DNA from 3 places in the Mesobacillus sp. S13 genome. Region 1 is predicted to be linked to each of the others. Evidence: predicted binding sites of a transcription regulator. Region 1 holds the regulator's gene; each other region holds the start of a gene.
The links. Region 1 encodes CtsR, which represses protease genes until heat stress. Its sites were predicted from a motif close to ATGGTCAATAAAGGTCAAACA; they were not measured.
Positions count from the first base shown of each region.

Region 2: a site for CtsR is predicted at 6,302-6,322, ahead of clpP (ATP-dependent Clp endopeptidase proteolytic subunit ClpP). Genes of this name have one in related genera too.
Region 3: a site for CtsR is predicted at 2,866-2,886, ahead of LGO15_RS07820 (ATP-dependent Clp protease ATP-binding subunit). Genes of this name have one in related genera too.

Region 1 covers NZ_CP084622.1:100,042-110,991, reverse strand. The annotation lists gene clpC (ATP-dependent protease ATP-binding subunit ClpC) at 1-725, opposite strand, end outside; gene LGO15_RS00575 (protein-arginine kinase McsB) at 730-1,812, opposite strand; gene LGO15_RS00570 (protein-arginine kinase activator protein McsA) at 1,815-2,363, opposite strand; gene LGO15_RS00565 (CtsR family transcriptional regulator) at 2,391-2,852, opposite strand; gene LGO15_RS00560 (hypothetical protein) at 3,194-3,478, opposite strand; rRNA gene rrf (5S ribosomal RNA) at 4,298-4,413, opposite strand; rRNA gene LGO15_RS00550 (23S ribosomal RNA) at 4,516-7,450, opposite strand; rRNA gene LGO15_RS00545 (16S ribosomal RNA) at 7,657-9,206, opposite strand; tRNA gene LGO15_RS00540 (tRNA-Ala) at 9,390-9,465, opposite strand; tRNA gene LGO15_RS00535 (tRNA-Pro) at 9,484-9,560, opposite strand; tRNA gene LGO15_RS00530 (tRNA-Arg) at 9,578-9,654, opposite strand; tRNA gene LGO15_RS00525 (tRNA-Leu) at 9,678-9,766, opposite strand; tRNA gene LGO15_RS00520 (tRNA-Gly) at 9,777-9,851, opposite strand; tRNA gene LGO15_RS00515 (tRNA-Leu) at 9,873-9,957, opposite strand; tRNA gene LGO15_RS00510 (tRNA-Lys) at 9,976-10,051, opposite strand; tRNA gene LGO15_RS00505 (tRNA-Thr) at 10,062-10,134, opposite strand; tRNA gene LGO15_RS00500 (tRNA-Val) at 10,161-10,236, opposite strand; rRNA gene rrf (5S ribosomal RNA) at 10,245-10,360, opposite strand; rRNA gene LGO15_RS00490 (23S ribosomal RNA) at 10,442-10,950, opposite strand, start outside.
Region 2 covers NZ_CP084622.1:4,144,453-4,155,402, reverse strand. The annotation lists gene trxB (thioredoxin-disulfide reductase) at 319-1,269, shown strand; gene LGO15_RS21330 (NUDIX hydrolase) at 1,763-2,221, shown strand; gene rapZ (RNase adapter RapZ) at 2,252-3,145, shown strand; gene LGO15_RS21320 (gluconeogenesis factor YvcK family protein) at 3,142-4,125, shown strand; gene whiA (DNA-binding protein WhiA) at 4,253-5,200, shown strand; gene LGO15_RS21310 (HPr family phosphocarrier protein) at 5,223-5,480, shown strand; gene clpP (ATP-dependent Clp endopeptidase proteolytic subunit ClpP) at 5,537-6,142, opposite strand; tRNA gene LGO15_RS21300 (tRNA-Arg) at 6,508-6,579, shown strand; gene rpoN (RNA polymerase factor sigma-54) at 7,005-8,348, shown strand; gene LGO15_RS21290 (glutaredoxin family protein) at 8,599-8,859, shown strand; gene LGO15_RS21285 (sugar-binding transcriptional regulator) at 8,983-10,008, shown strand; gene gap (type I glyceraldehyde-3-phosphate dehydrogenase) at 10,059-10,950, shown strand, end outside.
Region 3 covers NZ_CP084622.1:1,565,373-1,576,322, reverse strand. The annotation lists gene LGO15_RS07840 (DUF6254 family protein) at 1-108, opposite strand, end outside; gene LGO15_RS07835 (CPBP family intramembrane glutamic endopeptidase) at 235-846, shown strand; gene LGO15_RS07830 (hypothetical protein) at 1,023-1,679, shown strand; gene LGO15_RS07825 (YkvI family membrane protein) at 1,708-2,751, opposite strand; gene LGO15_RS07820 (ATP-dependent Clp protease ATP-binding subunit) at 2,979-5,132, shown strand; gene LGO15_RS07815 (efflux RND transporter permease subunit) at 5,345-8,371, shown strand; gene LGO15_RS07810 (M3 family oligoendopeptidase) at 8,932-10,626, opposite strand; gene LGO15_RS07805 (MarR family winged helix-turn-helix transcriptional regulator) at 10,774-10,950, opposite strand, start outside.

The DNA of each region.
Region 1 (10,950 bases):
AGCGTCATGACACGCTTATCACGCAGGATTTCCGGCACCTCATTATTGACGATTTGCTGTGCCAATCCTTCCGCAATCGCTGTTTTACCAACCCCTGGCTCCCCAATCAATACCGGGTTGTTCTTCGTCCGGCGGCTTAGCACTTCAATGACACGCTGGATTTCCTTGCTTCGGCCGATGACCGGGTCAAGGCTGCCTTCCCTGGCGATTGCCGTTAAGTCTCTTGCCAGGCTATCAAGTGTCGGCGTATTGGCATTAGCCGTTCCGCCTCCCTGATGTCCGGAAGTTTCATTGCTGCCTAGAAGCTGAAGAACTTGCTGGCGTGCTTTGTTGAGGCTGACACCAAGATTGTTCAATACTCTTGCAGCCACGCCCTCTCCCTCACGAATCAATCCAAGGAGGATATGTTCTGTGCCAACATAGGAATGGCCCAACTTCCTTGCCTCATCCATAGAAAGCTCGATGACCTTCTTTGCTCTAGGTGTATAGTGAATCGTCTGGGAAGTTTCCTGTCCGCGGCCAATCAGATTCTCAACTTCCTTCTGGATTTTCTCCGCTCCTAGACCAAGTCCGTAAAGTGCCTTTGCCGCAATGCCCTCACCTTCACGCACCAGGCCAAGTAAGATGTGTTCTGTGCCGATATTGTTATGTCCAAGGCGGATTGCCTCTTCCTGTGCGAGTGCCAATACTTTTTGTGCTCTCTCGGTAAATCGTCCAAACATCATAAGATCATCCTCCTGACTCATCTTTTGTTTCCATTTTCAAACGTTCTCTTATTAAAGCAGCCCTGCGGATATCCCGCTCATTTGGTCTTAACGGCCCTCCTGCATATTGCTGTAAAAACCCAGGCTGAGTTAATATCATCAATTCATTCAAAATCGATTTTGATATATCTTTTATGAAACCCATATCTATACCAAGCCTTAAATCAGACAGGCAACGGGCGGCTTCCTTCGTTTCGATGATTCTGCTGTTAGAAAGTGTTCCATATGATCGAAACACTCTGTCTTCTAATTGTATGTTCGAAGTCTTCGCTAATGCTTCCCGCGCTGACCTTTCCTGAGATATAATCTGGCTTACAACACTTTTTAAATCGTCAACGATGTCCTCTTCCGATTTCCCGAGCGTTATTTGGTTCGATATTTGAAAAATATTGCCGAGCGCTTCACTGCCCTCTCCGTAAATACCTCTTACCACCAAACCAAGCTGGTTAATCGCCGGAACAATCCGGTTCATTTGCTGAGTTAAAACAAGGCCAGGCAGGTGCATCATTACCGATGCCCTAAGGCCGGTGCCCACATTCGTAGGACAGCTGGACAAGTATCCAAATTCCTCATCGAATGCATAATTGACATACTCCTCGAGCCAATCATCGATCTCATTAGCAGCCTGTAAAGCTTCACTTAACTGGAATCCTGGGAATAAACATTGAATCCTGATATGGTCTTCCTCATTGATCATGATGCTGACTTCTTCATTATCTGATAATAGGACGGCACCATGAACGGAGTTTTCTGCAAGATTTGGACTGATTAAATGCTTCTCGACCAACACCCTCTTCTGCAAAGGCGGAATATCATCCATCTTGATCGTTTCCAACTGACCAAATGCAGCTGCTGATGAATTGCTGGCACGTTCCATGATCGTACCAATCACCGCCTCTGCCTCTCCATCAGTGAATAGCGTTGGAAAATTATATTCATCAAGGTTCCTTGCAAAGCGAATGCGGGAGCTAAGGACGATATCCGAATCAGGTCCATCATCACTCATCCAGGAGCTGACAGCCTGATTGATGAACTTCTCCAATGACAAGGCTACTCCCCTCCCTCTTGGCCTTTTGATAATTTCCTTTCAAGTTCCCTGATTTGGTCCCTTGTCTCAGCAGCTTTCTCAAACTCCTCCGCTGTAATGAGGTTTTTCAAGGTTTGCTTAAGCTGATCAACTGTCTTTCTTAAATGAAGGTCGCCACCGATTCTTTTAGGGATTTTTCCATTATGGACGGAATTCCCGCTATGGAGTCTCCTGACAATCGGGATCAGCTGTTCGCGAAAAGCATCATAACAAGTCGCACAGCCAAACCTGCCTACCTTTACAAACTGCGGAAACGTCATTGAGCATTGCGGGCACTGTGCAACCTGCTCCGCTTCAAAAGCTTCCTTTTTCTTCTCCGTAAATGCAGGTTCCATATTCAGCAAACCAGCAAGCAAGCTATTGATTGAAAAAGCAGGGCCGTTGTTCATCATAAACAAATCGCCTTTTTCCTGTGCGCATATCTCACACAAGTGCAATTCTGATTTTTCTCCATTTGAATAATTCGTGAAGTGCAGCGTTGCCGGCCTTTGATTACACTCTTGGCAGATCATGCCCTCACCTCTTTATCTGCTTTGATATTATTTATACTTCAATGCCATAAGCATTGCCTTCAGCATCCTCGCACGCAGCTCATCACGCTGCGGAAGCTCTATATACAGGACGGACCTGTCAAGCACACTCAGCATGATCTTTGCCTCACGGTCAGTGACTACATCCTCCTCAACAAGACGGAAGATCACATGCTCAGCGCTGCTTTGCGAAATTCGTGTTTGAATCAAAGACAGTAAATCATCAATCAAATGTGCATGATCATATGCCTGGACCTTGATAATCCGGATGTAGCCGCCGCCACCCCGTTTGCTCTCAACAAGATAACCCCGTTCAATCGTGAACCTTGTATTGATGACATAATTGATCTGGGACGGCACGCACTGAAATTTATCGGCGATTTCACTTCGCTTGATCTCAACGATGTCCTTATCGCTCATTTCTAAAACCTGCTTGAGGTAATGTTCTATGATGTCCGATATATTCCTCACTAAACCTCCCCCAATCTGACTTTGACTATATTTGACATTAATTATACAAAAAATTTTTTCTCGACGCAATGAATGCATCCTGAACTCACTTCTCCAAAAATTATGTATGCCAAAAGATGTTATTAAGGGGATTGTTGGTTATTATACCCATTTTGAGGCAAGTGGAAACTTATATAAGGGTACATCTACGAAAAATTTGTAATCAGGAACAGGTTAGAAATGCAGCTGGCAGAGTACAGATTGAAACTGTTTTTGGAAGGGCTAAATGTATAATGGGTAAATTGATATGAAAATGGTTGATATATCTTATTGTCTGGGAATCTCACCTGTGCCTGTATCCACTAACTTGCTAACTTACCAAAGAAGATAATGAAAGCTAAAAATGCTGATAGCCCCAGAGTCAGGAAGATTGTTGAAAAACTTCTTGCCGCGCTCTTCCAATCTTTCATACCGGAAAGTCCGATGAGCCCAATAAGTAAAGTCAGTAGAGAAGCAACTAAAAGCAGGACGTGTGGATGTAATCCAAAGATGGTGTAAACATTTGGGCCTGTAGAGGAAATTACGAAAAATAGTAATACCCAGATTGTCGATAAAACGAATGACCAATAATTCAATTGTTTTGTCATTGATTCCTCCTATAGGTTTGTTAGATATTTGACCGAGGATGTTTTATTATTGGGTGACGGTTGCTTATGAATTTATAAATTCAACAAAAGATTCATTTATCCTTCCAGGACTATAAAGAAGCGGGATTAATTGTATTTTCACTATGTATAAATAACGCTCGGGTATTTGCCAACTTTAAGCCCATTTTGCCTTTTTGGACAGGAAGTGGATCTAATTTCGGATAGCTTTTTATGTTCGTGCTCCAAACTTATTCCGGAGTAGTATTAGGTTCGGATAAGTTTTTATTGTTTTCCTCTGGACTTGTCTGAAGGTGTTTCTGCTTCGGCTAACTTTTTGTTGTTTATCCCTAAACCTGTCTGAAGTTAGCTCTTCTTTTGACAGCTTTTTGTGTTTTACCTTCTAACCTGTCTTAAGTTAGCTCTTCTTTTGACAGCTTTTCGTGTTTTTCCTTCTAACCTGTCTAAAATTAGCTCTTCTTTTGACAACTTTTCGTGTTTTTCCTTCTAACCTGTCTTAAGTTAGCTCTTCTTTTGACAGCTTTTCCTGTTTTTCCTCCAAACCTGTCTGAAGTTGACTCTTCTTCTGACACCTTTTTGTGTTTTACCTCCAAACCTGTCTGAAGTTGGTTCTTCTTTTGACAGCTTTTCCTATTTTACCTTCAAACCTGGCTTAAGATGACTCTACTTCAGACAGATTTGTCTGCTTTGCCTCCAAACCTGTCTGAAGCCATTGGCATACAATCAGTTGGTGCTATATTCAGCACCTTTTATAAATCAGAACACAAAAAAAGAACAGCCATTACAGCTGTTCTTTCGCGTGCCCGGCGGCGTCCTACTCTCACAGGGGGAAACCCCCAACTACCATCGGCGCTGAGAAGCTTAACTTCCGTGTTCGGTATGGGAACGGGTGTGACCTTCTCGCCATCGCCACCAGACTATTTGGTTTGAGGTTTTAGTTATTTTGCTACCGCAAAAAACTTTATTCCCTCAAAACTAGATAATGTGTAAGAAGAATTTCAAGAAGAACGAATGATCAATTGGTTAAGTCCTCGAACGATTAGTATCAGTCAGCTCCACACGTCACCGCGCTTCCACCTCTGACCTATCAACCTGATCATCTTTCAGGGTTCTTACTAGCTTGCGCTATGGGAAATCTCATCTTGAGGGGGGCTTCATGCTTAGATGCTTTCAGCACTTATCCCGTCCGCACATAGCTACCCAGCGATGCCTTTGGCAAGACAACTGGTACACCAGCGGTGCGTCCATCCCGGTCCTCTCGTACTAAGGACAGCTCCTCTCAAATTTCCTGCGCCCACGACGGATAGGGACCGAACTGTCTCACGACGTTCTGAACCCAGCTCGCGTACCGCTTTAATGGGCGAACAGCCCAACCCTTGGGACCGACTACAGCCCCAGGATGCGATGAGCCGACATCGAGGTGCCAAACCTCCCCGTCGATGTGGACTCTTGGGGGAGATAAGCCTGTTATCCCCGGGGTAGCTTTTATCCGTTGAGCGATGGCCCTTCCATGCGGAACCACCGGATCACTAAGCCCGACTTTCGTCCCTGCTCGACTTGTAGGTCTCGCAGTCAAGCTCCCTTGTGCCTTTACACTCTGCGAATGATTTCCAACCATTCTGAGGGAACCTTTGGGCGCCTCCGTTACTCTTTAGGAGGCGACCGCCCCAGTCAAACTGCCCACCTGACACTGTCTCCCGCCCCGATCAGGGGCGTGGGTTAGAATTTCAATACAGCCAGGGTAGTATCCCACCGACGCCTCCACCGAAGCTGGCGCTCCGGTTTCTCAGGCTCCTACCTATCCTGTACAAGCTGTACCAAAATTCAATATCAGGCTACAGTAAAGCTCCACGGGGTCTTTCCGTCCTGTCGCGGGTAACCTGCATCTTCACAGGTACTATAATTTCACCGAGTCTCTCGTTGAGACAGTGCCCAGATCGTTACGCCTTTCGTGCGGGTCGGAACTTACCCGACAAGGAATTTCGCTACCTTAGGACCGTTATAGTTACGGCCGCCGTTTACTGGGGCTTCGATTCAGAGCTTCGCGTGAGCTAACCCCTCCTCTTAACCTTCCAGCACCGGGCAGGCGTCAGCCCCTATACTTCGCCTTGCGGCTTCGCAGAGACCTGTGTTTTTGCTAAACAGTCGCCTGGGCCTATTCACTGCGGCTCATCCGGGCTATTCACCCAAATGAGCACCCCTTCTCCCGAAGTTACGGGGTCATTTTGCCGAGTTCCTTAACGAGAGTTCTCTCGCTCACCTTAGGATTCTCTCCTCGCCTACCTGTGTCGGTTTGCGGTACGGGCACCTTTTATCTCGCTAGAGGCTTTTCTTGGCAGTGTGGAATCAGGAACTTCGGTACTATATTTCCCTCGCTGTCACAGCTCAGCCTTCACGCAAGCGGGATTTGCCTCACTTGCAGCCTAACTGCTTAGACGCGCATATCCAACAGCGCGCTTACCCTATCCTCCTGCGTCCCCCCGTCGCTCAAACGATAAAGAGGTGGTACAGGAATATCAACCTGTTGTCCATCGCCTACGCCTTTCGGCCTCGGCTTAGGTCCCGACTAACCCTGAGAGGACGAGCCTTCCTCAGGAAACCTTAGGCATTCGGTGGATGGGATTCTCACCCATCTTTCGCTACTCATACCGGCATTCTCACTTCTAAGCGCTCCACCAGTCCTTACGGTCTGACTTCAACGCCCTTAGAACGCTCTCCTACCACTGACATCTAAGATGTCAATCCACAGCTTCGGTGATACGTTTAGCCCCGGTACATTTTCGGCGCAGAGTCACTCGACCAGTGAGCTATTACGCACTCTTTAAATGGTGGCTGCTTCTAAGCCAACATCCTGGTTGTCTAAGCAACTCCACATCCTTTTCCACTTAACGTATACTTTGGGACCTTAGCTGGTGGTCTGGGCTGTTTCCCTTTTGACTACGGATCTTATCACTCGCAGTCTGACTCCCACGGATAAGTCTTTGGCATTCGGAGTTTGTCTGAATTCGGTAACCCGATGAGGGCCCCTAGTCCAAACAGTGCTCTACCTCCAAGACTCTTACAACGTGAGGCTAGCCCTAAAGCTATTTCGGAGAGAACCAGCTATCTCCAAGTTCGATTGGAATTTCTCCGCTACCCACACCTCATCCCCGCACTTTTCAACGTGCGTGGGTTCGGGCCTCCAGTTGGTGTTACCCAACCTTCACCCTGGACATGGGTAGATCACCTGGTTTCGGGTCTACGACCACATACTCATTCGCCCTATTCAGACTCGCTTTCGCTGCGGCTCCGTCTTCTCAACTTAACCTTGCATGTAATCGTAACTCGCCGGTTCATTCTACAAAAGGCACGCCATCACCCATGAACGGGCTCTGACTACTTGTAGGCACACGGTTTCAGGATCTCTTTCACTCCCCTTCCGGGGTGCTTTTCACCTTTCCCTCACGGTACTGGTTCACTATCGGTCACTAGGGAGTATTTAGCCTTGGGAGATGGTCCTCCCAGCTTCCGACGGGATTTCTCGTGTCCCGCCGTACTCAGGATCCACTCAGGAGGGAACGAAGTTTCAACTACAGGGTTTTTACCTTCTCTGACGGGCCTTTCCAGACCACTTCATCTACCCCGTTCCTTTGTAACTCCATGTAGAGTGTCCTACAACCCCAAGAGGCAAGCCTCTTGGTTTGGGCTATGTCCCGTTTCGCTCGCCGCTACTCAGGGAATCGCGTTTGCTTTCTCTTCCTCCGGGTACTTAGATGTTTCAGTTCCCCGGGTCTGCCTTCAATACCCTATGTATTCAGGTAAAGATACTGTTCCATTACGAACAGTGGGTTTCCCCATTCGGAAATCTCCGGATCAAAGCTTACTTACAGCTCCCCGAAGCATATCGGTGTTAGTCCCGTCCTTCATCGGCTCCTAGTGCCAAGGCATCCACCGTGCGCCCTTTCTAACTTAACCTAAAAGGTCATTTCTCTAATTGAATAGAGAGAAAACTAAAATGGCGATCACTCGGTTTTTCTTGGTTCTTCTTACTTACGATTATCTAGTTTTCAAGGAACAAAAAAGCTTTGAGAGAATTGCTCCCTCAAAACTAAACAAACAAGCAGTCAACAGTACGAACCAGAAGGTTCGCATTCCGATTGCCATTACGGCAATATCCTTAGAAAGGAGGTGATCCAGCCGCACCTTCCGATACGGCTACCTTGTTACGACTTCACCCCAATCATCTGTCCCACCTTAGGCGGCTGGCTCCAAAAGGTTACCCCACCGACTTCGGGTGTTACAAACTCTCGTGGTGTGACGGGCGGTGTGTACAAGGCCCGGGAACGTATTCACCGCGGCATGCTGATCCGCGATTACTAGCGATTCCGGCTTCATGCAGGCGAGTTGCAGCCTGCAATCCGAACTGAGAATGGATTTATGGGATTGGCTCGACCTCGCGGTTTTGCAGCCCTTTGTTCCATCCATTGTAGCACGTGTGTAGCCCAGGTCATAAGGGGCATGATGATTTGACGTCATCCCCACCTTCCTCCGGTTTGTCACCGGCAGTCACCTTAGAGTGCCCAACTGAATGCTGGCAACTAAGATCAAGGGTTGCGCTCGTTGCGGGACTTAACCCAACATCTCACGACACGAGCTGACGACAACCATGCACCACCTGTCACTCTGTCCCCCGAAGGGGAACGCCCTATCTCTAGGGTTGTCAGAGGATGTCAAGACCTGGTAAGGTTCTTCGCGTTGCTTCGAATTAAACCACATGCTCCACCGCTTGTGCGGGCCCCCGTCAATTCCTTTGAGTTTCAGCCTTGCGGCCGTACTCCCCAGGCGGAGTGCTTAATGCGTTTGCTGCAGCACTAAAGGGCGGAAACCCTCTAACACTTAGCACTCATCGTTTACGGCGTGGACTACCAGGGTATCTAATCCTGTTCGCTCCCCACGCTTTCGCGCCTCAGCGTCAGTTACAGACCAGAGAGCCGCCTTCGCCACTGGTGTTCCTCCACATCTCTACGCATTTCACCGCTACACGTGGAATTCCGCTCTCCTCTTCTGCACTCAAGTTCCCCAGTTTCCAATGACCCTCCCCGGTTGAGCCGGGGGCTTTCACATCAGACTTAAGGAACCGCCTGCGCGCGCTTTACGCCCAATAATTCCGGACAACGCTTGCCACCTACGTATTACCGCGGCTGCTGGCACGTAGTTAGCCGTGGCTTTCTGGTCAGGTACCGTCAAGGTACCGGCAGTTACTCCGGTACTTGTTCTTCCCTGACAACAGAGCTTTACGACCCGAAGGCCTTCATCGCTCACGCGGCGTTGCTCCGTCAGACTTTCGTCCATTGCGGAAGATTCCCTACTGCTGCCTCCCGTAGGAGTCTGGGCCGTGTCTCAGTCCCAGTGTGGCCGATCACCCTCTCAGGTCGGCTACGCATCGTTGCCTTGGTGAGCCGTTACCTCACCAACTAGCTAATGCGCCGCGGGCCCATCTGTAAGTGACAGCCGAAACCGTCTTTCAGCTTTCCCTCATGTGAGGGAAAGGATTATCCGGTATTAGCTCCGGTTTCCCGAAGTTATCCCAGTCTTACAGGCAGGTTGCCCACGTGTTACTCACCCGTCCGCCGCTGATCTTCAAAAGCAAGCTAATGAAGATCCGCTCGACTTGCATGTATTAGGCACGCCGCCAGCGTTCGTCCTGAGCCAGGATCAAACTCTCCAAGAAAGAGTTATGAGTTAGCTCATAAAGTTAAAACGTTGGCTCATGTTCTTCTATAATAGAAGCCATGATAATTTATTGTTTGTTGACGCTTGTTTGTTTAGTTTTCAAAGAACAATTCACCGACCAACTCATCACGTCAGCTTTAATATACTAACATGTATGTTTTATATGGTCAAATGTTTTTTTTGGTGGAGCCTAGCGGGATCGAACCGCTGACCTCCTGCGTGCAAGGCAGGCGCTCTCCCAGCTGAGCTAAGGCCCCGTGTTTTGTAAATGAAAATGGTCGGGAAGACAGGATTCGAACCTGCGACCCCTTGGTCCCAAACCAAGTGCTCTACCAAGCTGAGCTACTCCCCGTTAAATGAGAAAAATAATGGCGCGCCCGAAAGGAGTCGAACCCATAACCTTCTGATCCGTAGTCAGACGCTCTATCCAATTGAGCTACGGGCGCATATATAAAATTTTAAGCTTGCTTGGTGCCGAGGACCGGAATCGAACCGGTACGGTAGTCACCTACCGCAGGATTTTAAGTCCTGTGCGTCTGCCAGTTCCGCCACCCCGGCTAAGGAACTATGGAGCGGAAGACGGGATTCGAACCCGCGACCCCAACCTTGGCAAGGTTGTATTCTACCACTGAACTACTTCCGCATTATATTTTTTTAAAAGAAATGGTGCGGGTGAAGGGAGTCGAACCCCCACGCCTTGCGGCGCCAGATCCTAAGTCTGGTGCGTCTGCCAATTCCGCCACACCCGCATGCTATTTCAATAAAAATGGTGAGCCATGAAGGACTCGAACCTTCGACCCTCTGATTAAAAGTCAGATGCTCTACCGACTGAGCTAATGGCTCGTACAAAAGGTGCCGGCAAGAGGACTTGAACCCCCAACCTACTGATTACAAGTCAGTTGCTCTACCAATTGAGCTACACCGGCATATTTGATTTAAAGCAGAAAATATATGGTGGAGGATGACGGGATCGAACCGCCGACCCTCTGCTTGTAAGGCAGATGCTCTCCCAGCTGAGCTAATCCTCCATATATATGCCCGGCGGCGTCCTACTCTCACAGGGGGAAACCCCCAACTACCATCGGCGCTGAGAAGCTTAACTTCCGTGTTCGGTATGGGAACGGGTGTGACCTTCTCGCCATCGCCACCAGACTATTTAATTGAAAGAAAGTATTTATTCCTTCAAAACTAGATAATGTTGTAAGAAGAATTCAAGAAGAATGAATGATCAATTTGGTTAAGTCCTCGAACGATTAGTATCAGTCAGCTCCACACGTCACCGCGCTTCCACCTCTGACCTATCAACCTGATCATCTTTCAGGGTTCTTACTAGCTTGCGCTATGGGAAATCTCATCTTGAGGGGGGCTTCATGCTTAGATGCTTTCAGCACTTATCCCGTCCGCACATAGCTACCCAGCGATGCCTTTGGCAAGACAACTGGTACACCAGCGGTGCGTCCATCCCGGTCCTCTCGTACTAAGGACAGCTCCTCTCAAATTTCCTGCGCCCACGACGGATAGGGACCGAACTGTCTCACGACGTTCTGAACCCAGCTCGCGTACCGCTTTAATGGGCGAACAGCCCAACCCTTGGGACCGACTACAGCCCCAGGATGCGATGAGCCGACATCGAGGTGCCAAACCTCCCCGTCGATGTGGACTCTTGGGGGAGATAAGCCTGTTATCCCCGGGGTAGCTTTTATCCGTTGAGCGATGGCCCTTCCATGCGGAACCACCGGATC
Region 2 (10,950 bases), 760 kb from region 1:
TAAATTATCATATCATCCTTCACAAAATTGTCAATATTGAAGCTGGCATCAAAATTCACAAATAAGCTCTTGCATAACAAGAAGGGATGATTCGTTGGATTTTTGGGTTGAAGTTTGTACTATTTAGCAATAAGACGGGATTTATGAATTTTGTATACATTAAAGGGTATAAGAATAAGTGTATGTCAATTCCGTGAACTTAAGCATATTTTTGGACTATGATACAGTTGTTTTATAGGATATGTTTAGGCAGGAAATACTAATTATGGTATGAAACCGAAATTTAACGGATTATGATATTCAAAGGAGTTGTACACCATGTCAGAAGAGAAAATTTATGACGTCATTATCATCGGAGCTGGACCAGCTGGGATGACGGCAGCTGTTTATACATCACGTGCGAACTTGTCTACATTGATGCTAGAGCGCGGGGTGCCAGGCGGACAAATGGCCAATACAGAAGAAGTGGAAAACTACCCGGGATTTGACCACATTCTTGGACCTGAGCTATCGACTAAAATGTTCGACCACGCGAAAAAGTTCGGTGCGGAATATGCTTACGGCGATGTAAAAGAAGTCATCGACGGCAAAGAATATAAAACAATCAAGGCTGGCAACAAGGAATACAAAGCGCGCTCCATCATCATCTCTGCAGGAGCGGAGTACAAAAAGCTTGGCGTTCCTGGCGAGCAGGAGTTAGGCGGCCGCGGTGTATCTTACTGTGCGGTTTGTGATGGCGCATTTTTCAAAAATAAAGAACTTGTTGTGGTCGGCGGCGGAGACTCAGCGGTAGAAGAAGGCGTGTACTTGACTCGCTTCGCTTCAAAAGTGACAATCGTTCACCGCCGTGACGAGCTTCGTGCCCAAAAAATCCTTCAGGACCGTGCATTTGCCAATGACAAAATTGATTTTATTTGGAATCATACAGTCAAGCAGATCAACGATAAAGATGGCAAGGTCGGCAGCGTGACCCTTGTTTCAACACAGGACGGCGCTGAGCAGGAATTCGTGGCAGATGGCGTATTCATCTACATCGGAATGGTTCCTTTGACAAAGCCGTTCGAAAGCCTCGGCATCACGAACAGCAATGGCTATATCGAAACGAACGAGCGTATGGAAACGAAAGTGCCTGGCATCTTCGCAGCTGGCGACATCCGTGAAAAAACGCTACGCCAGATCGTTACAGCTACAGGCGATGGCAGTATCGCGGCGCAAAACGCACAGCACTATGTAGAAGAATTGGTTGAAGAATTGAAAGCAAACGCATAATATAGACGCCAAGCCCGCTGGATCACATCAGCGGGTTTTTTTCAAGCTTATGGTAAAAACAGCATGTCTCGGCATAAATTAACAAAACGTAATTATTTATTAATTCTACTGTAACAGTAGTGAAACAATCATGGGGTATTATAGGAATAGAAATTGACCCCCTTTTAAAAATATAATCCTTTGACGGCACAGGTTATCCTGTGCTCTTTTTTTTGCAAAAAAGTGAAACAGGCTTTTTCAAAGGATTATAACACCATATCCATGCTAAAATTCTTATTCAATGTTCCTCATCATTCTTTAACAAAAATATCATCTTTGTATTCATTGTGGCGAAAAACTAAAAATAGTATAATGGAAAGAATAAAAGTTCGGCTATCTTACATGATTGTTTTTTCGTAAAAGCTGATTTTGGATGTTGTTTGGACTCTGAAACAGCTTGGATCATGAAAACGTTAACGTGCCTATTGCACGCACATATAAAGAGGTGGATTGGATGCAGCGAGTGACGAATTGTGTTTTAGTAAAAGATGAAAAAATTTTACTGCTGCAAAAGCCGCGCCGAAATTGGTGGGTGGCTCCAGGCGGAAAAATGGAACCAGGAGAAACCGTGAAGGATTCGTGTGTCAGGGAATTCCGTGAAGAAACAGGGATCTATCTTCGCAATCCTCAAATCAAAGGGATTTTTACATTTGTCATCAAGGAAGATGATCAAGTCGTATCGGAATGGATGATGTTCACGTTTTACGCTACTGAGGCAGATGGAATCAACCTGGATGAATGTGAGGAAGGAACCCTTGAATGGCATGGGTTTGATGACATCAAAGACCTGCCAATGGCAGCGGGAGACCATCACATATTGGAATACATGGTCCATGGACAAGGAATTATCTATGGCACCTTTACTTATACACCGGATTTTGAGCTGATCAACTACAGGCTCGATCCAAACTGATCATATAATAATTTGCAGGGGGAAAGAGAAATGAGTACCGGTTCAAGCACTGATACCCAGCTCGTCATTATAACAGGTATGTCTGGCGCAGGTAAGACCGTCGCGATCCAGAGTTTTGAAGACCTAGGATTCTTCTGCGTCGACAATCTGCCGCCGACATTGCTCCCGAAATTCCTGGAGTTAATGAAGGAATCTGGCACAAAAATGAACAAAGTGGCGCTTGTCATGGATTTGCGAGGACGTGAATTTTTTGACTCTTTATTCAAAGCGCTTGATGATTTGGCGGAAACTTCATGGGTGACACCGCAAGTATTGTTCCTTGATGCGGAGGATTCCACACTAGTACGCCGCTATAAAGAAACAAGGCGTTCACATCCGTTAGCTCCATCAGGACTGCCGCTTGAAGGCATCCAGCTTGAGCGCGAGCTTTTGGAAGAGCTGAAGGGAAGGGCGCAGCTTATTTATAAAACAACGGGCATGAAGCCGAAGGATCTCCGCGAAAAAATTCTTGAAGAGTTTTCCGTGAATAAAAAGACAATTTTCACCGTGAATGTCATGTCTTTTGGTTTCAAGCACGGAATACCGATTGATGCCGACCTGGTTTTTGACGTCCGCTTTTTGCCGAATCCGCATTATATAGAGCATATGCGTCCGAAAACTGGTCTTGATGAAGACGTGTCGACATATGTTTTAAAATGGAATGAGACGTCCAAGTTCCTGGAAAAAGTGACGGATCTGCTTAGTTTCATGCTTCCACACTATAAGCGGGAAGGAAAGGCGCAACTAATCATCGCCATTGGCTGCACAGGCGGACAGCATCGTTCCGTTGCATTGGCTGAACATATCGCCAAGTTTTTCGAAAAAGACTATCATACCCGTGTGACTCACCGTGATATCGATAAAAGGCAGGGACTTCTAAAATGATGAATGATGGTTTGCCGAGAATCGTCATCATCGGGGGTGGAACCGGACTCCCTGTCCTGCTGCGCGGATTGAAAAAGCACCCTGTCGATATTACGGCGATTGTCACAGTCGCAGATGATGGCGGCAGCTCCGGCCGATTGCGGGAGGATATGCATATTCCTCCGCCCGGTGATATCCGGAATGTCCTGGCAGCACTATCAGATGTGGAGCCGCTGATTGAAGAGATGTTCCAGCATCGGTTCAATACAGCCAATGAATTGTCTGGCCACTCGCTCGGAAACCTGATCCTTGCTGCGATGACATCAATCACCGGAAACTTTGTGCATGCGATTCAGGAAATGAGCAAGGTTTTGAATGTCCGCGGAAAAGTACTGCCGGCAGCAAACAGGAGTGTCATGCTGAATGCAGTGATGGAGGATGACAGCATTGTCAGGGGCGAGTCCAAGATTCCTTACTCTGGAAAAAGGATCAAAAGGGTCTTCCTGAATCCGGAAGGCGTAAAGCCTTTGCCTGAAACGCTCCAGGCCATCAGGGAAGCTGACTTGATTGTGATCGGTCCTGGCAGTTTGTATACGAGTATTCTGCCGAACTTGCTCGTAAAGAGGCTTGGCAAGGAAGTGTGCAAAGCGACAGCGCGCAAGGTGTATATCTGCAATCTGATGACACAGGCAGGTGAGACGCATGATTTTGCCGCCAGTGATCATATCAAGGCGATCTATGACCATATGGACTGTGCTTTTATTGATACGATTCTTGTGAACAGCGAGACCATCCCGCCGGATGTCGAGCTGCGCTATAAAGAGGAGTTAGCACAGCCTGTCCATTTTGACCTTGACCGGCTGACGGCACTTGGAATTGAAGTCGTCCAGGATGAAATCGCAGAACTCGACGGCAATGTCATCAGGCATGATACAAAAAAAGTTTCAGAAATTTTATATTCTATGATAATAGATGAAACCAAAAAGAGATATAACGCGTAAATATAGGATGCAAGCGTTTGTCTCTCTTTTGGGGTAGGTGCACTGGTATTCTTCAGGCGCCTAAGAGAAAAAGACAAAATCAGCTGCTGTGCTTAAGCCGGCGCTATATAACCAGGGGGGTGAGAAGGTGTCGTTCGCTTCGGAAACAAAAAAGGAACTCACGAATATCGACGTGAAGGGCTGCTGCGCTGACGCGGAACTGTCCGCTTTAATCCGGATGAATGGTTCCCTTTCCTTCTCAAATCGCAAACTCATCGTAGACATACAGACGGAAAATGCCGCGATTGCCAGACGCATCTATACCTTGATCAAAAAAAGTTATCAGGTTCAGGTCGAGCTGCTGGTGCGTAAAAAAATGCGGCTGAAAAAGAATAATGTTTATATTGTCCGCCTTAAGGAATCAGCCAGGGAAATTCTGGAGGATTTAAAGATTTTAGGAGAAGGCTTTGAAATAATCCACGAAATTTCGCCGGAACTCGTGAAAAAGAAATGTTGTAAGCGTTCTTATTTAAGAGGCGCATTTCTCGCAGGAGGCTCTGTGAACAATCCGGAGACATCTTCCTATCATTTGGAGATTGCCTCCATGTACCAGGAGCATAATGACTCATTATGTGAACTGATGAATACATTCGGCCTGAACAGCAAAACGCTTGAGCGCAAAAAAGGGTTCATCACCTATTTGAAGGAAGCAGAAAAAATCACAGAGTTTCTGAACATCGTTGGCGCCCATAATGCACTGCTGCGATTTGAGGATATCCGGATTGTCCGCGATATGAGAAACTCAGTTAATCGTCTCGTGAATTGTGAAACAGCTAACTTGAATAAAACGATTGGTGCTGCATTAAGACAGGTGGAAAATATCCGCTACATACGGGATACCGTCGGCCTGCAAATTTTGCCGGATAAACTGAGGGAAATCGCTCAGCTCCGTGTTGACTACCAGGATGTAACCCTTAAAGAGTTGGGTGAAATGGTCAGCGGTGGATCAATCAGCAAATCAGGAATCAATCACCGGCTGCGAAAGATCGATGAAATAGCCGATAAACTGCGTGCCGGGCAAATTACAAATAAATAGAGGGCTAGAGGAGGAAAAAGCAATGGTTGAAAAACAGGTGGAAGTGAAGTTGAAAACGGGTTTACAGGCGCGTCCTGCGGCATTGTTCGTGCAGGAAGCAAACAGGTTCTCATCCGATATTTTTCTCGAGAAAGACGGTAAAAAAGTGAACGCGAAAAGCATCATGGGATTGATGAGCTTAGCTGTAAGCGCTGGCGCATCCGTGAATCTGATCGCTGAAGGCAATGATGAAGAAGAGGCAGTGGAGAAGCTTGCTGAATACATCCAAAAGGAAAACTAAAAATAAACCCTAAAAAACTCGCTTCCTATTTAAAGGAAGCGAGTTTTTGATTGAGCTTACTTGTCTTTCTTTTCCTCTAGTACGTTGCGAGTGATAATCTGGTCAACCAGACCATATTCCTTCGCGCGCTCAGCAGTCATGAAGTTGTCGCGGTCCGTATCTTTCGCGATGACTTCAAGCGGCTGGCCAGTGCGCTCGGAAAGAATCGTATTCAGCTTTTCGCGAAGGAAAAGGATGCGCTTCGCAGCGATTTCAATTTCTGTCGCCTGTCCCTGAGCACCGCCAAGTGGCTGGTGGATCATGACTTCTGCATTTGGCAGGGCGTAACGCTTGCCTTTCGTACCAGCAGCAAGAAGGAATGCACCCATTGAAGCAGCCATACCGATACAGATTGTCTGTACATCCGGCTTGATGAACTGCATTGTATCGTAGATTGCCATGCCGGCAGTAATGCTGCCGCCCGGGCTATTGATGTAGATAGAAATGTCCTTTTCCGGATTCTCAGCTTCCAGGAAAAGCAGCTGGGCTACGATGGAATTGGCAACATTGTCATCAATTCCGCTTCCAAGCATAATGATGCGATCCTTCAAAAGGCGGGAATAAATATCATATGCCCTTTCGCCCCGATTCGTTTGTTCAATAACTGTAGGAATCAAGTTCATGTTTGTTTTCCTCCTTTAACGTAAGATCATTTCACTGCATTTACTAAAGGCATAACAGTCTTTATAATAAAAGCAGGGTACTGCCCTAAAAAGGCAGATTGCAGGCTGGCATAAACTGGTTCGCTTGCCAGAACACCTATGTAGTTTAATGATACACGCATGGTCAATAAAGGTCAAACGAATCGCTTGTAAAGCCTGCATAAACTGTTCGACAATAATGTATATTCCAATTTGCTGTACCGTATCCATCTTACCCAAGATTGTTATTTTTAAACAAATAGCAGTCCTGAGCTTCCAAAAAAACCTGCTTGCAAAGGGACTGAACATATCCTATAATAGGTAAGCGTAACGCCAACTATTAACATGCCCTCGTGGTGCAACGGATAGCACGTAAGATTCCGGTTCTTGAGATGTGGGTTCGATTCCTGCCGAGGGCGTAGAATAAGTATTTAAGTGGCTTTTGAGAGTGATCAGATAAAACTGTCCAAGTTTTGTCTGGTCTCCTCGAAAGCCTTTTTTATTTTCTTTTCCCCTAAAATTAGGGATACGGTGCAATTATTGAGGATGAAGGTGCAATTCTGGACTGCTTTGGTGCAATTATCGTGTTAGATAGCGCAATTCTAGCCGCTGAAGGTGCAATTATTGCGGCTCTATTAGAGAAAAATATTCGCAGTTACTTTTTCACAGGTAATACCTTGCTCATTTCAGGGCATTTCCTGTGAGTTTGATAAGTTAATAGACAAGTATTCAATTGGATGAGCGAAATAGTAATTGAAAACAGAGCGCTTATATTGCCAATGCCAAATTCTTTCCATACACCAAACCCTGTTTATCATGTAAAATGAGTGCAGGGGTGATTGAGATGGATTTAAAGGCTGGTTTATGGCAAAAGCAGACATTAAAATTGGCGATGACTCAGGAACTGACCCAGGCGATTGCGCTTTTGCAATACTCTGCGCAGGAGCTGGCAGCGTTTCTTGAAGCTAAATCAATGGAAAATCCCCTGATGCAAGTGGACTTTAAAAACATCTCCAATTTTGATGCCAGTATGGACCGTACGCGAAAAACAAGAAAGAAAACGTTTGAACGGGACCAGAAGAACTTGATCGAACAGATTGGCGCGGGTACGAGTGATACCCTCGAAGACTATCTCCTATCTCAATTAAATATGTTAAAAGTAACACCTGAAGAAAAATTGATTTTACATGAATTGATTGAAAACATAGATGAAAACGGTTACTTGAATTTGCGAAGAGAAGACCTCGTCAGAAGGTTTTCTGTTGATGAAGAAATTGTCGATTGCGCTTTCTTTAAGCTTCAGGCCCTTGAACCGGCAGGCATCGGTGCGAATGATCTCAAGGAATGCCTGCTGCTTCAATTGACAAGGCAAAAGCGCACACCTGAAAATGAACTGGCAAGAACTATCATGCGTGACCATTTCCTGCTTTTTGCCGAGAAAAAGTGGAAAGCATTGGCGAAGATGCTGAATATCGATGTGAGGGAAATCCAAAAGGTCCATGATGATATCCAGCAGCTGAACCCTAAACCTGGGGCAGCGTTCCAGCGCGAGAAGCCTGCCTACATTGTCCCGGATGTGGTCGTCAAACGGGAAGGGAATGAACTCTCGGTTAGTGTGTTCGATGCACTGATTCCTAAAATTTCTTTTAATGAAGGATATTTTCAGCAGCTGTCTGGACACAAGGATCCGGAAGTCAATAAATTCCTGCAGGAAAAGCAGGGGGACTACCAGTGGATTCATCGCAGCCTTGAGCAAAGGAAGGAAACTCTGCTGAAGGTATCGATGAAAATCATTGAAAAACAAAAGGAATTCTTTTTGATCGGGCCAGAACATCTGAAACCGATGACGATGAGAGAAGTGGCCGACGAACTCGAAATCCACGAGTCGACAGTCAGCCGAACTGTCCGCGAAAAATACATGCAGACTCCGACCGGCACTCATGAATTGAAATCCTTTTTTACAAGCGCGATCGCGACCACAGAGAACGACCAGGCTTCTTCCCAAAAAGTAAAAGCGGCCATCGAAAGGTTCATAAAAGAAGAAGATAAAAAGAAACCTATATCCGACCAAAAACTAGTACAAATGCTCGAAGACGAAGAAGGCATGGTCGTCTCAAGAAGAACCGTCGCCAAATACCGCGACCAGCTCGGCATACCATCGTCCTCCAAGCGGAAGAGATTTGATTAGTACACTGATGTTCAAGTGTTTAAATTAAATATTTACTTTAAGTTGATGGTTTTAACACAAAACATTATTAATAAGTTGAATGGAACGGAAGGTGCGAGACTCCTTCGGGATCAGCGGGCTAGGTGAGACCCCGCAGGCGCTTCAGCACTGAGGAGGCTCACCGCACGCCCCGAGGAAAGCGAAGCATCCTGGAGTGGAAATCAACTTATTAGCAAAATATTGATATTCAAATCACTTTAAGGAGCCCAAAATGCAAAAAACAGTCAAACTATATTCCCGACCACGCTGCCATTTGTGTGAAACAGCGCGTGAGATCCTCGAAGACTTACAAACAAAATGGAATATTACAATAGAAGAAATCAATATCGACCTCGATGATGAGCTCGTCGAAAAGTACGGAATCATGATTCCAGTCATCGAATTGGACGGCGAAGAGCTGCAATACGGAATTATTAACAAAAAGTTCATAAATGAAGCGTTTTCACGAAAAAACATTGAGTTTATAAGTTGATTAAGGGTTTCACTCCTGTTAGAATGAGTTTTGTAGCAGGGGTGATTTTTTTTACCGCGAGTGGGACATAATATGTCTTAGCGGGACACTTTAAGTCCAACGCTGGAAAAGGAGAATATCAACATGGACTTTTCGCTCATTGATATTCAAAAAAGAATATTGCCCGATTTATTGCAAGTTATGCAAAAACGATACCTCATCCTCCAATACATAAATGTGATGCAGCCAGTTGGCAGGAGAAACCTTTCGATCAGCCTAAACTTGACTGAACGGATTTTGCGTTCTGAGGTGGAGTTTTTGAAAGACCAGAATCTGATTTCGATGTCAGTTCAGGGAATGACACTGACCAAAGCGGGAAAAGATATACTGGAAAGTCTTGAAAGAGTAATGCGGGACATAATGGGTATAGACTCATTAGAGCGCAAGCTTCAGGAGCACATGGGCATCCGGAGGGTAATTGTAGTCCCGGGTGACAGCGACCAGTCTCCCTGGGTGAAAAGTGAGCTGGGACGCGCGACAGCCAACAGTATGAAAGAGCTTCTCCACAGCAAGAATATTATTGCTGTAACAGGAGGATCGACGATGGCGGCCGTAGCGGATAGCTTGACTCCTGACTTTGGCAAAAAGGATTTGCTGTTCGTGCCGGCAAGGGGCGGAATCGGCGAGGACGTCAAGAATCAGGCAAACACAGTTTGTGCGATCATGGCGGACAATACGAATTCACGCAACCGAGTCTTTTATGTACCCGACCAGGTCAGCACAGAGGTTTACAAATCCTTCATCAAAGAACCGTTGATTTACGAGGTCTGGAATTTAGTCAAATCAGCTAGCATGGTTTTACATGGTATTGGAGACGCTATTACAATGGCGGAACGCCGCAATACCAGTCCGGAGGATTTACATAAGATCCTCGATGGAAAAGCAGTAGGCGAGGCTTTTGGTTACTATTTTAATGAAGATGGAGAAATCGTCCACAAAGTGCTGACGATTGGCCTTCAGCTTAATGATCTCGCGAATATAGGCGATATCATCGCGGTTGCCGGTGGAGAGTCCAAGGCAAAAGCGATCAGAGCTTATATGAAACAGGCACCTTCCTCTACCATCCTGATTACGGATGAAGGAGCCGCTAAAACATTGTTACAAGGGTAACACCTTAATATAAACAACACCTTTTATAGGAATCAAAGGAGGAAATACTCATGGCAGTAAAAGTAGGTATTAATGGATTTGGACGTATTGGACGCGTAGTTTTCCGCGCGGCTTTGAAAAACCCTAATGTAGAAGTAGTAGCAGTTAACGATTTAACAGATGCAAACATGCTTGCTCACCTTTTAAAATATGATACAGTTCACGGAACATTGAACGAAGAAATTACAGTTGACGGTGACTACCTAGTAGTTGACGGCCACAAAGTGAAAGTACTTGCTGAAAGAGATCCAGCTCAACTTGGCTGGGGCGACCTTGGCGTAGAAGTAGTAGTTGAATCTACTGGACGTTTCACTAAGCGTGCAGACGCTGCGAAGCACCTTGAAGCAGGAGCTAAGAAGGTTATCATCTCAGCACCGGCATCTGACGAAGATATCACAATCGTTATGGGTGTAAACGATGATAAGTACGATGCAGCTAACCACCACGTAATCTCTAACGCATCTTGTACAACAAACTGCCTGGCTCCATTCGCAAAAGTTCTGAACGACAACTTCGGAATCAAGCGCGGTATGATGACAACTGTTCACTCATACACAAATGACCAGCAAATCCTTGACCTTCCGCACAAAGACTACCGTCGTGCACGTGCTGCTGCGGAAAACATCATCCCAACAACAACTGGTGCTGCAAAAGCAGTTTCTCTAGTGTTGCCTGAACTTAAAGGCAAATTAAACGGTGGAGCAATGCGTGTACCAACTCCAAACGTTTCATTGGTTGACCTTGTTGCTGAGCTTGACAAAGATGTAACAGTTGAAGAAATCAATGCTGCATTTAAGAAAGCTTCTGAAAACGAACTTAAAGGTATCCTTGGATACAGCGAAGAGCCACTAGTATCTAGCGACTATAATGGCTGTGCAAACTCTTCTACCATCGATGCACTAT
Region 3 (10,950 bases), 1.5 Mb from region 1:
ATTTTCCTTACCGGCAAGTTCCTTGAAGGATTTAACTTTTCCGTGTGGATGTTGATCTTGCTTTCGGACAGTCCAGTTACGTTCTTTCTCACGTTTTGATTCTGACATGGTCTTCCCTCCATTCAAATTTTCGTTCAATCTTACTATTCCCAATCTGAAAGAAATCATTTCCTTACAAATTCAATGAATTATTTGGTACAATAAATTTTGTTTCTGGAAAGGGGATTATATAGAATGATGAATTGGATGGCGGATCGCAAACTGATTATTGGTATTTTGATCGCTCATCTCCTTATGTTTTTTACCTTCGAGGATAAAAACGTATTCTGGTATATATTCACAGCTTCGATGCTGGTTTTGATTAGTTATTCCATCATTAATGAAGAAATCGAGGACAATGCTTCCACCCTATCTTATTTGACGATAGGGGTTGTTTCCGGACTTGGTTTGTTTGGACTTTTTTGGCTTGGAAGTTTCCTGATTGAAGTACTCAACCTGCCTTTCTCCAATCAAATATCTCGTCTGTACAGCAAATTTTCACCTGACTTGTTCTGGCATTATCTTGTCCTTGTGCTAATCATAGCGCCGGGCGAAGAAATATTCTGGAGAGGGTTCATCCAAAAACGAATTGCTAAATACTTTAGCATGAAAATGTCGATTATTCTTTCAGTTATATTGTATGCCTCTGTCCATCTCTATTCCGGTGAGTTCATTTTAGTTTTAGCCGCAATCATTGCTGGGCTTGCTTGGAGTCTTTTATACGCATGGAAACGGAGCATGCCGCTTGTGATCGTCTCGCATATCGTATTTGATTTATTATTGTTTGTTTTTCTGCCGCTTAACTAATGAGCAACTCTCCAGAATGACCCATGCCAACTTTTGGATATGGGTCATTTTCATTATTGTCCGATCTGCCTGTCCATGATATTTTGTTAATGCGACAAAGTATTGTAACTTTCGTTATTCATTTCCGTCTAAAAATGTAGAAATCAACATATGAAATCACAGGGGGCAATTAAGACATGAACAAATATGTAAAACCTTTATTCGTAGTTGGATTATCGTCAATGATCATTGCAGGCTGCGGCTCTCAGGAAGAATCGAAGCCGGCGGAAAAAGCACCTGCCGCCCAACCGGCTGCTGCGCCAGAAAAAAATGATGATAACCAAAACAAGACAGACCAGGAAAAAGGGAATGAAGAAGGCTTGATCCGGATTATGGAGCAAAATATTGCTTATACATTGGATGGCGAGCAAAAAGAACAGACTGCTTTCCTGAAACACAATGATAATCAAAACTACTCCATGTATGTTTTGCCTGAATATGAACTGTCAGCAGAAGAACCGAATAAGGATGTACTTATGTGGACTGAGGATGACAGTGTATTCATGCGAATCGAATTGCTTCCCAATGACGCAGAATGGTCAATAGTCGAAGAAAATTCAAAAGCACAGCTAGCCGCTGTCGGTCCTGAAGTAAAAGAGGCACAAACACCAGAAGACCCATTCTTCAGCAATACATGGGCCAGGGAAACTCAAAGCGGATCAGATATCGTAACTACTTATTTAATTAAAGATGACGAACAACCATTAAAGCTGACTTTGTTCACAAAAGAAGGTGCTGACCACCGCAGCGCGTTCTTGGAGATGGCCAAGACAATTATGAAAGAAGATAAATAAAAAAAGAAGGGGCTGCTCCCTTCTTTCTTTATTTGTCCACATGGACTGGTTTCATCCATAACAAGACAATAAATATCAAACTGATATAACCAAAAACCGGATACAGGATTGAAAGAAGCGTCCCATAGTCGATTAAGCTGATGAAATAACATATGACAAAAAGGAGTGAGACGACGAGCAGGCTCGGCAGCTTAATATACTTTTGGATCTGTCTTTCTAGTCCAAATATATTGCCAATCACGGAAGTGAAAATTTCACCATATACAATCAAGACGAAAATCCAGTAAAGTCCAGCGGCAAGCTGTTTCATGACGACAGCCATCGGAATCTCAAATGTTTCAAATCCAGGCAGCATGATTAAAGTCAAATGGCTTGAAAGCAGAATTAAGGTCAGCGCAATCCCGCCCAGGATCCCTCCCCATTTCACCGTACTATCGTCTTTCATCTCGGCTGCTACAGGTACTAGTACTGCCTGAGCCAGCGACAGATTCAGTGCTGTATATGAAAAGGGGCCGATCACAGCCTTCCAGCCATCCTCTGCATACGGAATGAAAACAACCTGTTCGATGAATCCAGGCAGCTTAACTGACAGGAAAAATAAAATCAAACTGAACAAGATCATCATTGGCACGACAAAAGTATTCACTGCAAAGACGCCCTTTAAGCCGACAACCATGACAGCAAGCGACAGTGCAATCGTGACAAAGATTCCCAGTGACTTGGTCAACCCAAGCTGCTCCTCAAAAACAGCCCCTGCGCCTGATAACATGACGGCACATACACCAAGCAGCATAAACAGCATCATCACATTGATGATTCTGCCAAAAAACTTCCCAAATAAATGTACATTCATTTCTTCATATGAACGGGCACCGATCGCCGCTGCGATTCGCATCAATTTTGCACCCATATATGTAAGAATATATCCCGCCATGAAAACACCAATCAATCCAAAAAGTCCAAAGCGGGAAAAGAATTCGACGATTTCCCTCCCTGTCGCAAAGCCTGCTCCAACAACGGTACCGACATAAACAGCAGCGATTTGAAAGGCAGCACCCCAATTTGTCTTCAAAGCGTTCCCCTCCCTCCTTCTCAATATATGTATGGATAGACAAACCATGACGAGCTTTTTTAATTCAAGACCTAATACAACAATTTCTAAAAAATACCATAGTCAAAAATCTTGAAAGTCAAAAAAGGTCAAAGTATAATAAAGTTAAATTGATCAAATATAGTCAAAGTCAAGAGCTTATGTTTGATTATTTTATAAAAAGAATTCATTTTGAAGGAGGAATTTAAATGCTTTGCCAAAATTGCCATGAGAAACACGCCAATATTCAGTTGAGAGTCAATTTAAACGGTAATCAGAAGCATTTAATGCTCTGTGAAGATTGTTATCAATCAGAAAAAGAAAAATTAGGTGCTTCCTTCGGCAGCCCAATGTCCGGATTTTCCGATTTTGGAGGCTCACCTTTCAATGATATGTTCAAACAGTTCTCAGGTAACATGAATAACCAAAATCCAAATCCTACCCCTTCTGCAGCTGTAAAAACTGCCGGCGGAGGAAATGGCTTCATTGATCAATATGGCAGAAACTTGACCCATATCGCGAAGACTGGCTTGATTGACCCGGTGATCGGAAGAAACGAAGAAGTCACACGAGTAATTGAAATTTTAAATAGAAGGAATAAAAATAACCCAGTTCTGATCGGGGAACCTGGTGTAGGTAAAACAGCCATAGCGGAAGGACTTGCTCTTAAAATTGTTGAAGGCGATGTACCGAATAAACTGAAAAACAAAGAAGTTTATTTATTGGATGTCGCATCAATGGTCTCGAACACAGGTATACGAGGACAATTCGAGGAAAGAATGAAACAGCTGATTTCTGAATTACAGGCTCGCAAGAATATCATCCTGTTCATTGATGAAATCCACCAGCTTGTTGGAGCAGGGTCTGCAGAAGGCTCTATGGATGCAGGGAATATCCTGAAGCCAGCACTAGCCCGCGGTGAGCTTCAAGTGGTCGGTGCAACAACACTGAAGGAGTATCGACAAATCGAAAAGGATGCCGCGCTCGAGAGACGTTTCCAGCCAGTACACGTCCTGGAACCAACAGTGGACGAGGCTATCGAAATCCTGAAGGGAATTCAGTCCAAGTATGAAGATTTCCATCAGGTTTCCTTTCCGGAAGAAACAATCAAGGCATGCGCACAGCTGTCACAACGCTACATCCAGGACCGCTTTCTCCCTGACAAAGCGATTGATTTAATGGACGAAGCTGGTTCAAAGCTTAACCTTGTTTCTGATTACACAAATAAAAACGATGCTGAACGCCGCTTAGCTGAAATAGCAAAGGAAAAGGAAATGGCATTGCAGCAGGAAGACTACGAAAAAGCTGCAAAGCTGCGTGATGAGGAAAACAAGCTTGAAAAGGCATTGAAAGAAAACGGCAACACAACACGTCCGTTGGTCACAGTCCAGCATATTCAGGAAATCATTGAGAAGAAGACTGGAATTCCCGTGGGCAAACTTCAGGAGGACGAACAGGCTAGGATGAAAAACCTTGTTGTTAACCTTAATGGTAAGGTCATTGGCCAGGAGGAAGCTGTACAGAAAGTAGCCAAAGCAATTCGCCGCAGCCGTGCAGGTCTGAAATCTAAAAACCGTCCGATTGGCTCCTTCCTATTCGTCGGTCCAACAGGTGTCGGTAAAACAGAATTGACAAAAACATTGGCAGAAGAACTGTTTGGCTCTAAAGATGCAATGGTTCGTCTAGACATGAGTGAATACATGGAAAAACACAGCGTTTCCAAGCTGATTGGTTCACCTCCAGGTTATGTAGGCCATGATGAGGCTGGCCAGCTGACCGAAAAGGTAAGGCGGAGCCCATACAGCATCATTCTGCTGGATGAAATCGAGAAAGCACACCCAGATGTACAGCATATGTTCCTGCAGATTCTTGAGGACGGACGCCTGACAGACAGCCAGGGCCGCACCGTAAGCTTCAAGGACACTGTCATCATCATGACAAGCAACGCAGGAGTCGGGCACAAAACGATCAAAGTAGGATTCGACCAGAGCACCGCTGTCAACGAATCAAGTATACTTGATTCCCTGGGGGGCTTCTTTAAGCCTGAATTCCTGAACCGCTTCGATAGCATCATCGAGTTCAAGGCACTTGAAAAAGAACATCTTCTTCAGATTGTTAACTTGATGCTTACTGAACTGAAGGATGTCCTTTCAGAGCAGAACATCCGTCTTGAAGTAGAAGCTGAAGTAAAGGAAAAGCTTGCTGAGCTTGGATACCACCCTGCTTTTGGTGCACGCCCTCTGCGCCGCTCAATTCAGGAACAGCTTGAGGATTCCATCGCGGACTTCATTCTTGAAGAACCAAATGCGACTGAATTGAAAGCAGTCATCGAAAACGATGATATCACCATAAAACGCAAATAAGTCCCTCGAAGGTTCGGCTTGCTGCCGGACCTTTATTTTTTCTATGAAAATTAAAAACCCCGAAAAGAGCACCAATTACGATAAAAACCCCCTGTTCCTGCAACCGCATCATCGCGAAAAACTATTTTAAATTTTTACAGTTTAAAAATGAAATATACATAGAAGACATATAGAATAAGAGCATAACTTTTTTTAGAAATGAGGTAAACCTAATGGGGTTTCTGACACGATTCAGTCTGAAAAATGCTTTTGCAGTTTTTATTATTTCTTTTTTGCTGATACTCGGCGGACTGTATTCCTTCACTCGTCTGAAGGTCGATTTACTGCCGAATATAGAATTCCCTCAGCTATCTGTGGAAGTCATATATCCTGGAGCATCCCCTCAGGATATCAATGAGCAAGTGACAGAGAAGCTGGAGACTAAATTGAAAGGGATTGAAGGTTTAAAGAAAATCCAGAGTTCTTCATTTGAAAGCATCGCAATCATCAATCTTGAGTTCCCTTTCGATGCCGAACTGGATGATGCTGAACAGCAGGTCAATTCCTTCATCAAGGAGGCAGGACTCCCCGAAACAGTTGAGACAAATGTTAATCGCTTTTCATTTGGCACCTTCCCGATCTTCAACATTTCGCTGTTTGCAAAAGGGAATCAGGACCTAGAACAGCTTGTTAACGAGGAGATCATTCCCGAACTGAATAAGATTCAGGGAATAAACAGTGTTTCGGTTGGCGGTATGACTGAGGATATCCTTCAAATTACAGTTGATCAAGGAAAGGCTGCACAGCTTGCCCTTAGCTTGAATGAGATTAAAGAAAGCATCAATGCAAAAAAATTCAGCTTTCCAGCTGGCAACTTGAATGAAAATGAAATCCAGGTGCCAGTAAGGGTCCAGGAAAAAATTGAAGAAATCAATGAACTCGAAAACCTGGTTTTGCAGTCAAAATTCGCTCCAAATGCCCCTCCAGTTAAGCTGGGGGATATTGCCTCGATTGAGGTTGTAACCGAAAAGCCAGAAATTACCCGCTATAACAAAAAAGAATCTTTATCGATGGCCATCACGAAAAAACAGGATGCAAATACGGTAGAGGTTGCCGAGAAGGTATTATCAGTTATCAACAGCTATGACGACCGGCTTGAATACGCGATTGGGTTCGATTCTGCGGAAGGAATTGAAAAATCGGTCAATACCCTTGTTAAGGAAGGTTTGCTCGGAGCCCTGTTCGCTTCAATCGCTGTACTGATTTTCCTCAGGAACTTCAGGGCGACGATTATTGCCATTGTATCGATTCCGCTTTCGTTATTGATTTCGTCAATCTTTTTGAATCAGCTTGATATCTCATTGAACATCATGACTCTTGGCGGCATGGCTGTCGCAGTTGGCCGGGTGGTCGATGATAGCATCGTAGTAATTGAGAACATTTTCCGAAGAGTCCGTAAAGAAAATAAAGCCATGACAGATGAATTGATTCAGGACTCAACGAAAGAAATTCTGAAGGCGATCACATCCTCAACCATAACCACGGTTGTTGTATTCTTACCATTGGGACTTGTCGGAGGCATTACCGGGGAATTCTTCCTTCCGTTTGCACTGACGATAGTATTCTCATTGCTGGCATCATTGATTGTAGCTGTAACAATCGTGCCAATCCTTGCTAAATTCTCATTCAAAAAGGTGCCTAAGGAAGAAAAAGAAGGAGCAATGCAAAGAGCCTATGCATCATCCATCAGATGGTCACTGAACCATAAAACTCTTGTCATCTTCCTTTCCATTGCCCTGCTCGCGGGTTCAGGATTCCTTGTCAAAGGTCTTGGTTTCACGTTCATTCCGAATGAAGAGCAAAAGCTGCTGGTCGCAACATTCCAACTGCCATCCTCCACTTCACTGGAAAAGACGAACGAAGTTTCCTTGAAGGTCGAGAACATGTTCGCAGAACAAAAAGATATCAATGATGTCACCGTTGGAATTGGCAGCCGGGACTTCCAGACTGGGCTTAAACGCCAGAACCAGGCTAACTATTTTATAAGTCTTGGTGAAGGTGTAAGTGTTTCAGAGTTCATCTCAGAGCTTGAAAAAGAAATGGAAGAAATCGTTCTAGCAATAGAACCGGATGCGAAAATTGGCATCCAGGAACAATCTACTGGCGGTCCGCCTTCAAATAATAATGTCAATATTGACTTATATTCTACTGATCTGTCTGTGTTGCAGGACGCAGCTGCAAAAGTCGAAGAATACATGATGAAGCAGGAAGACCTGAAGTATGTATCCAACAATTTTTCCGAGAAACAAAAGCAAGTGATTGTAGATATCGACCCTGAAAAATCGGCTCAATTAGGGATTTCCGGATTCCAGGTGCTTGGTACGATCACTGATAAAACAAAACCAGTTGATGCTGGTTCTATGAATCTCGGTGGTGAAGAACGACGTGTTTCCATTACCTATGATGAAAAATCCGAAACAATAGAGGATCTCAGAAATACGATGATCTTCACTCAACAAGGACCGACTCCTATCACTGAAATAGCCCGTATCACTGAAACGGAAGCTTTTACTTCGATCCAGAAATTAGATGGGAAGATATTCGCCCGCGTTTCTGCACAAATTGATTCCAATGATATTAGAGCCGTTTCGAGTGCTGTCATTGATGGTGTCCAAAATGACATTAAACTACCTGAGGGTGTTTCTCTTGAAGGCGGAGGAGGCAGTGATGAGACAGTTGAAACATTCACTCAGCTGGGAATTGCGATGATCGTTGCCATCGGGCTTGTTTATTTGACGATGCTGATTACATTCGGCCAGGCAAGGATTCCGTTCATTATTCTCTCATCCTTAATTTTCGTCCCAATCGGCTCCCTGCTCGGACTGTGGATTGCCGATGAACCAATGTCAGTAAGTGTCATGATTGGACTGCTGATGCTAATCGGGATTGTCACAACCAATGCGATTGTTATGGTCGACCGAATCGGCCAGAACCGTACGGAAAAAGGAATGCCTATCCGCGAGGCACTTGTGGAAGCAGGGATCACAAGACTGCGGCCAATCCTGATGACAGCTTTTGCGACAATCGCTGCATTGATTCCATTGGCGCTCACTACATCATCTGGCACCTTGATTTCAAAAGGGCTGGCAGTAACCGTAATTGGAGGACTCACCTCCTCCACCCTATTAACCTTGATTTTGATCCCTGTTATTTATGAAGTGTTTTTCTTCAGACAGGTGAAAAAAGAACGGAGTATGTAAGCAGAAAGCCCGCATGAGGATGCGGGCTTTTTTAAGTTCGTGCAGGGTTATCCTCTGAGAAGAGCAATCCTGGCGATAGACACCCTTATGCAAGCTTTTCCTCCTCCATAAAGGTGCCGTTCTCCGCGATAGACACCCTTATGCATCCTCTTCCTTCTCCATAAAGGTTCCGTTCTCAGCGTTAGACACCCTTATGCAAGCTTTTCCTCCTTCATAAGGGTTCCGTTCTCCGCGATAGACACCCTTATGCATCCTCTTCCTCCTCCATAAGGGTGCCGTTCTCAGCGTTAGACACCCTTATGCAAGCTTTTCCTCCTTCATAAGGGTTCCGTTCTCCGCGATAGACAACCTTATGCATCCTCTTCCTCCTTCATAAGGGTTCCGTTCTCCGCGATAGACACCCTTATGCATCCTCTTCCTCCTCCATAAGGGTGCCGTTCAAGACGAAAGCTATCAAATCCACCGATAAATAACCAAACAAAAAAACTGCAGAAAACTGATTTTCATCAAGTTTACCTGCAGTCTGAAGCGAAACCACTAGAGGCTACGCTTTTCCTTTATTACAGCTTAGTGTCGTCAACTGAGTCAAGCCAGTTTTCAATTTCGCCAATCACTGACTGGACACAGCCTTCTTCGAATGGAGAAATTAGGTTCGCTTCCTTGACGAGGTCAGTGAAAGCCATGCTTCCTCCCAGCTGGCACAGGTTAGCATAATCTTTCCAAGCTTCTTCCTGATTCTCTCTTGAACGCTTCCAGAATTGGAAGGCACAAATCTGCGCAAGTGTGTAATCGATATAGTAGAAAGGTGAATTATATATATGGCCCTGTCGCTGCCAGAATCCCCCTTCTTCTAAATAAGTGTTTCCGTCATAGTCTTTATGAGGAAGGTACTTCTTTTCGATTTCTCGCCATTGTTGCTTTCTTTCTGCTGGTGTTGCTTCAGGATTCTCATATACCCAGTGCTGGAATTCGTCGACAGAAACTCCGTATGGCATGAATAGCAATCCGCTGCTTAGGTGCGAGAACTTATATTTGTCGGTATCTTCTTTGAAAAACAGTTCCATCCATGGCCAAGTGAAGAATTCCATGCTCATCGAATGGATTTCGCAAGCTTCATATGTTGGCCAGTTATATTCAGGAATCTCAAAATGACGGCTGGAATATACCTGGAACGCGTGCCCTGCTTCATGTGTAAGGACGTCAATATCCCCTGAGGTGCCGTTAAAGTTCGAGAATATGAATGGTGACTTATAGTTTTCAATGTATGTGCAATAGCCTCCGCCTGCTTTGCCTTTCTTCGCCACCAGGTCCATCAGGTTGTTTTCATTCATATAGGTGAAAAATTCACCAGTTTCAGAAGATAGCTCATCATACATTTTTTGACCATTTTCAATGATCCACTCAGGACTTCCTTTTGGTGCGGCATTTCCTGTTTTGAAATCGAATGGCTCATCAAAATACTTTAACTCTTCCACACCAATACGGTTCATTTGGCGCTCCTTAAGCTTTGAAGCTACCGGAACAATGTATTTATGAACCTGGTCCCTGAATGCTGCTACCATGCTGCTGTCATAGTCCGTACGGAACATGCGGTAGTATGCCAACTCTACAAAATTGCTGTAGCCAAGCTTGTGGGCCATTTCTGTCCTCACTTTAACAAGCTCATCATATATCCGGTCGAACTCTTCTCCATGCTCAGAAAAGAATGCGAATTTTGCTTCGCTTGCTTTCTTTCTTGTTTCACGGTCTTTGGACTCTGTAAAAGGGTCAAGTTGTGCAAGGGTCCTCTCTTCCCCTTCGAACATGATTTTCGCTGAAGCAACAAGCTTTGTATATTCAGTAGAAAGCTTGTTTTCCTTCTGCATCAATGGAACGATTTCAGGTGAAAACTGCTTTAACTGTGCTTCAGCCAAAGCAAAGAGCTGACGTCCCCATTTCGCTTCAAGTTCATCACGGAAAGCAGATGAAACAAGTGCTTCATAATATTTTGTCACCAAACCCTCTACCTGTGGAGCGAGTTCATCCAGGAAATCCTGTTCTTGCTTATAGAACTCATCTTCGGTATCGATTGAGTGGCGGATATAGCAAAGATTGAACATCGTGCCTACATCATTGCGCAAATCATTGATCCCATTCATTGCCGTACTTTGCTCCTCAACAGAGCCTGCATTTTTGAATTCTTCAAGCAGTTTATCGAATTTGGCAGTGACTTCATCCAAATTCGGGCGAGTATATGTATATTGCTCAAATTTCACGGTATTGCCCCCTTTTTCTTTATACGGAAATATTATCCCCATCTCTTTCCTATTCTACGGATATTCCCCTTTTCCCTTTTTATTACTTGGTCTTTCCATAAAATTTCCCGAAAAAAGCAATAAAAAAAACGGCATCTGCCGTTTTTTTTAATACTTGCTCACAGAAAGGCCCAGCTTTTTCAACAGCTCAATCGCTGTATCTTTTTCATCATCATCCAGACTGTCCATGAGCTCATGGATCAAGGCGCTGTGTTCAGGAAAAATCTCTTCTATTAATTTTCTTCCATCATCAGAAATTTTCGCATATGTGACTCTTCGATCTTT